2 regions of the Clostridium amazonense genome follow, and region 1 is predicted to be linked to the other one. Evidence: riboswitches for the same ligand, from Rfam matches in the RefSeq annotation. Region 1 holds a riboswitch; the other holds the start of a gene.

The links. A riboswitch is a leader RNA that binds a small molecule or an ion and turns the genes downstream of it on or off. The one in region 1 is predicted to bind cobalamin.
Region 2: it holds a riboswitch for cobalamin, as region 1 does, so the genes downstream of both, AC07E4_RS06125 (ABC transporter substrate-binding protein) here and AC07E4_RS12295 (DUF4430 domain-containing protein) in region 1, are expected to answer to the same signal.

Annotation. Positions count from the first base shown of each region.
Region 1 is NZ_JBWKMH010000028.1:182,527-185,748, reverse strand. It holds partial or broken gene AC07E4_RS12300 (cell wall-binding repeat-containing protein) at 1-960, opposite strand, end outside; gene AC07E4_RS12295 (DUF4430 domain-containing protein) at 983-1,741, opposite strand; cobalamin riboswitch at 1,948-2,137, opposite strand; gene AC07E4_RS12290 (NAD(P)/FAD-dependent oxidoreductase) at 2,265-3,222, opposite strand, start outside.
Region 2 is NZ_JBWKMH010000010.1:377,073-380,294, reverse strand. It holds gene AC07E4_RS06130 (FecCD family ABC transporter permease) at 1-572, opposite strand, end outside; gene AC07E4_RS06125 (ABC transporter substrate-binding protein) at 559-1,611, opposite strand; cobalamin riboswitch at 1,742-1,938, opposite strand; gene ord (2,4-diaminopentanoate dehydrogenase) at 1,994-3,040, opposite strand.

The DNA of each region.
Region 1 (3,222 bases):
TATGTTTTGTGGTACTACTTCTGGTCCACCTATAGCAATAAATTTACTTAGAGATGTTATGTTAGAATTTATAATTTTTTCTACATCACTATTTATATTTTTATTAGTTAGTATCACTGGTGCTTTTTTATCTGCAGCAAGTGTAGATATTGACAATGCATCTGGAAAGTCATTTCCTGTAACAAAATAAATATTTTCATATTTTAAATCATTAGAAAACTTTTTTAAAACTTCCCTGTTAGTTTCATACCTATCTTTTCCAAATATTCTTTCAGAGTTTGGTATATTTTTTAGTACACTATCATTTATTACACCATCTCCACCAATAACATATACATTAAATATTTTATTACCCTTTATGTACTCATTTACTTCTTTAGGAATTTCATTATTTTTAGTATATAGTATTGGTATTCCTTTTTGTGCTGCTATTGGCGATACTGATAATGCATCTGCATAAGATTGTCCATTAGTTATAAATAAAGCATCACTTTTTCCTAATTTTTTATTAATTTTTAATGCTGTTTCGTATCTTGTTTGTCCATATATTCTTTCTATTTCATTTATATTTATATTTTTAAGTTGAGTTTCTACAGATTTGCTTATAACTCTTTCTCCGCCTAATATAAATACTTTCTTTGGTTTTAATCTTTTTAATTCATTTATTGTATCTTCTCTTAGTTGAATATTTCCATTAAGTAAAATAGGTGCATTAAATTTTTTAGCTAATGGTGCTACAGACAATGCATCTGCAAAATCATATCCTTGAGCAATAAAAACATACTCAGAGTCGTTTTGCCAACCTTTCTTACTTATTTCAATCGAAGTAGATATCCTATCTTTTCCATATATTCTGTCATTTTCCACTGCAAGTACAGTAGAAAATGATAAGCATATAATCATTGATAAAATTAAAAATAAGCCTACAAATTTTTCTTTTAATCTTTTCATATTTCTCATTTCATCCCCCATATTTTATCTTTTAATCTTCTGGTGGTAAAAATTCTCTTTTATCCCACTCATGAAAATCAAATAGAAGAACATCACCCTTTTGTGGATATACATCATTTGCTCCTACTGGTGTTTTTTTATCATTAAGATATATAAACCAATCAATACCTAATACCCCATTTTTCTTTTGTTCTGGAGTTTTTTCTGATTCTGGTATTGGATAATGATTATGTATACCATTAATTTCAAAAATAAATCCTCCATTTTCTTGCATAGAAGTATTTTCCCTTAAATACTGCATTGCACTTTTTTTAGAATAAATTTTTATTGTAATTTCTTCTACAACACTTGATTCATTTCCAGTATATCCTTTAACATCTTTTCCTATTATCATAGTAAATGTGTCTTCTTCTACTTTATTGTTTTTATTTTCATCTTTCACTACTGTTTCATTTTTTTCTTTTTCATTATTATTTTCTTTTATTTGTTTTTCTTCTGATGATTGATTGCCATTATTATTTTCAATTTTAGTGTCTTCCTTTTTTATTTCTTCTTTTTTGACCGCTTCTTTTTCTGTATTATTTTTTATACTATTTTCTTTTTTTATTTCATTTTTTTTATCAGTTTTTTCTTTAGCTTTATTACCCTTTTTATCAATACTTTTTTCTACTTTTGCTTTATTATCATATTTGCTAGTCTTTAAATCCTTATTTCCTGCACCACATCCTAAACAAATAGTCATAATAAAACTCAAAATGATAGCTACTAGTATTCTATGGTTTCTTTTCATCTAATCCCCCCTTTATAGTTTGCCGACACATTAAATTTATTCATACTAATTTTAATGCTTAAATATTTTATATTTAATTTTTATAAAAATAAAAAAAGCCCCAACTGGGACTTTAAAATAACACATTTTGTATAAACTTTAATATAATTAAAGCATAAAAACTTAAGCATTCATACAACTTAATGATATTTCATCTCTCCCACGAAAGATTCAATCCTAAATAGGCATGTTTCCTGACTTAACTTCTTTTTACTCCCTTTCCTTCCCAAGACTTTTATCTCAGTGGTTTTAAAGGTTTCATCAGTATTACAGTAACGTTGGGCTGTAATGGATTTTCACCATTTTCCATTTTAACTTTCTAATTGCTTAAAAAGAACCTACTCAATTTCCATATTCTCTTTTCGTATACATTATATTACAGCGTTTGCAGTTTTGCAACATTTTCAAACATTCTTTATTGTTATTATCTTTCGACAATTAAAAGCAGAAAGAATGATAAGAATTAATCTTATCATTCTTTCTTTTAATATTCTTTATCCGTTAATACTCTTGCCATTAAGACACCCATTACAGATGCCATCATCAGTCCTCTTGTCCAGCCTGATGAATCTCCTAAACAATACAATCCATTTATATTGGTTTCAAAGTTTCTATCTATGTCTATTTTATTGCTATAAAATTTTATTTCTGGTCCATATAAAAGAGTTTCTTTGCTTGCAAATCCTGGAACTAATGTATTCATAGCTTCTATAAAATTCACTATATTAGTCATTGTTCTATATGGAATTGCTGAAGTTAAATCTCCTGCTACAGCATCTTTAAGTGTTGGCACTACATTAGATTGTTTTAATTCTTTTTCCCAAGTACGTTTTCCATCTATTATATCTCCGTATCTTTGAACTAAAATGCTTCCTCCACCTAAAAGATTAACAAGTTCTGCAACTTTCTTTCCATATTCAATAGGTTTATTAAATGGTGCTGAAAAATTATGTGAACTTAATATTGCTAAGTTTGTATTATTAGATTTCTTTTCTTTATAAGAATGACCATTTACTATAGCCAAATTGTTATCATAGTTTTCTTGAGAAACAAATCCACCTGGATTTTGACAAAATGTTCTTACTTTATCATCAAAAGGAGCTGGATAACCAATTAATTTTGATTCATATAAAACATTATTTACTTTTTCCATTATTTCATTTCTAATTTCAACTCTTACCCCTATATCTACAGTTCCAGCTCTATGATTCACATTATGCTTTTCACACATATTATTAAGCCAATCTGCACCTTTTCTTCCTGTAGCTGCAATTACTACTTCTGACTTTAACGTCTCATCTTTTTTCTTAGTTAACGAATCGGATACAATTACTCCACTTATTTTATCATTTTCTATAATAAAATCTTTTACTAATGTATCAAATTTAATTTCTACATTATTTTCAATTAAATAATTTTGTATTTTTAGATATATTTCTTGC
Region 2 (3,222 bases), on a different contig from region 1:
TTCATAAACATTAATGCACCATGTACTTTGTCGCTATAAAATACCATAATAGCAGATATTCCAGCACCTAATAAAGTTGATACTGCAACTCCTGCAAGTATTATTCTTACTGTATTTATTCCTCTTTTCCATGCTAATGCATATATAAGCATAGCTGCACCCATTGCTCCTATAAAAGCTACTATAGGCAATAAATCTATTTTTTCCGGAAATATTATCAAAATAATTATTCCTAAAAGACCAGCACCAGATGAAACCCCTATTATATGTGGATCTGCAAGGGGATTATGCATAATCCCCTGCAGTATACATCCTGAAAGTGCTAAGTTTGTTCCTACTAATACTGACAATATAGCTCTTGGCAATCTAATATTTTTTATTATTTGTTCATTTGCTGAAGTGCTTTTTCCCAAAATAGAAAAAACTATATCCTTAACTGAAATATTCACAGAACCTATACAATTACTAATTAAAAAACTTGCAATTGATAAGATTAATAATGTAAATATTATTAATCTCTTATTTTTATTCTCTCTCAATAATATTTTTTCACTTTCATTATTTTTTAACATTACCATATACCTCTGGATAAACGGCCTTTGCCATATATTCTATAGACTCATAAAATTTTTCTCCTGGATTATATAAAAAGTATTTTTGAGGTAAATACTCTATTTTCCCTTCTTTTACAGCTTTCAATCCACTCCATGCTGGATTTCCTTCTAATTCTCTTTTAATAGTTTCTTTTGCCTGTTCATCTGAAGATACCATTGTTGTTACTAAAATCATATCTGGATCTTGTTCTACTATTTTCTCCATACTAAATGGGGTACTATCTGAACCCATTTTAGTTGGTTTTTCACCTTCTGCTATATTTTTTATATTAAGTATTTCACACGAATTTCCTACAATGCTACTATTTAATTTTAATGATACATCTTTGCTTGTTACATATAAAATTGCAACTTTCTTTTGTTCTTTAGGAAGTTTTTGAGTAATATCTTCCACTTTTGTTTTTAATGTTTTTATAAGTTCTTCAGACTTATCTTGATTTTGAACAATATTCCCTAATACTTGAAGTTTGTCCACAACATCATCATAACTTTTCATTTCTAACATTATGTATGGAATATTATTTTGTTCAAATATCTCTTTGTATCTATCATGTATTCCACATTGTGCTAATACTAAGTCTGGTTGTAATTGTATAAGTTTTTCTACATCTATATTTGCAACATGTCCAATGGTTGGTAAATCTTTTGAACCTTCTGGTGTTGGCGCACCACCTTTAGTGTCAGCCTTAGCTATTGATTCCCCACCAACAGCATATAATGGTCCTAAAATTGTTCCTGATATTGCAGCTATTTTTTCTGGTTTTTTTTCTAATGTAACAGTTCGTCCTGAGTCATCTTTTATAGTTAATGGATATTGCTTTTTTTCAACTTTCTCATCTTTTACTTCCTTACTTTCATTATTTTTATTTTCTGCTGATGCTACACTTTTATTTACATTTGAATCAGTTTTTTTACTGTTATTACTACATCCAACAAAACTTATTGTTGATGCTCCTATTAATGTAATTGCTATTAAGTTTACTAGTTTCTTATTCATATTTTTTTCATACCCCTTCATTTTTTAAATTAACGCAAAAAAAATTTCCTAGACAACAAAGTTGCACTAAGAAATTCAATAAAATATAATTATTTCTTTTATCATCTGCACCCCCTATAGTCCGTAGAGTTAAAGTGTTTTTAAATAGGCAGGTATTCTGACTTAAGTATCAACATTTTTCTACTCCTTCCCAGAAATTATTCCAGTGGATATTTTTATAGAAAAACTCCTCTTTTACAGCGGCGGCACCGTGTAGGACTTTCACCTAACTTCCCTTTTAGTATTGTATATATTTACATATATTTTACCTATTTACATATTTACTTTTCATTTACAATTCTATAGGTAATTTTTTGAAAAGTCAAATTTAAAGATATATTTTTTATTTTCTAATATAATCTCTATAATCTCCCATAATTGCTCTAGGCACTGGCAAATCTATCATTGTTTTCAATCCTGGATGTGCATTTATAACATGTGGAATCATATTGACACACATTGCTATTGTGCCTAATCCACCATCAACTTCTGGCTTTATAGACATATTAACTTTTGGAGTTCCTTTTATTGTAATATAATCTCCAGTATATGTTCCTTCTAGTTCTGGTTCTATTTGTTGAGGATGTATCATATCTATTTTAACTTCACCATTAACATATCCTTGACCTGTCATATTAACACCTGCTACATCTCCAGTTGCAGCAAATCCATATGGTGCCTTTCTATCTACCTTTGTAACTATAGGCTCCATTTGTTGTTCAAATTTATCAATTTTAAATCCTATAGCATCTCCTATCATTTTAATTGATTCTGCAAAACCTACATGACCTGCTAAACTACCATTTTCAACGCCCTCTTTAAAAGCATCTACACTAATTCCCACACCTTGCTCTTCCATTACTGCTGGTCCAAATGGTGACAAACTATTAACTCTCTTTGCTTCTATATGCTCTACATCAGTCATACAACCAGTTAAACATACTACTAATAAATCCATTATTAAGCCTGGATTTATACCTGTTCCTAAAATAGACACTCCATTTTCTTTAGCTATTCTATCTAATTCTTCTGCAATCTCTGGATTCTGTGCCTTAGGATAAGACATTTCTTCTGCTGTAGAAATTACATTAACCTTCTTTTCTAAAACAAATTTTAATTTTGGAAATGCTTTTTTAGTGAATGAATCCGTTGCACACAAACAAATATCACAACACTTTTCTGTTAAAACTTCTTCTATATTTCCATTAACAACAATATCTTTTCTATCTCCTCTTTCCACGCCTAATATATCAAATATACTTTTTCCTGCTCTCTCTGGATGCATATCACATACACCAACTATCTCTATACCTTTTCTTCTCAATAAAACCCTTGCCATTCCACTTCCCATGGCACCAAATCCCCAAAGTACAACTTTTACATTTTCCATAATACATCCCCCATTCTTCTTAATTAATATTACTGAAAGTTATTTTTTAACTTCTCTTACTAACCATATACAACTTAAAACTTATGTTTTCTCTATAAAGCTTTATATTATTTTGAAATAATTTGATGTTCAAACTTAATAAAAATCATTCTTTAAAATTGTAACTCCAACTTGTACATTCA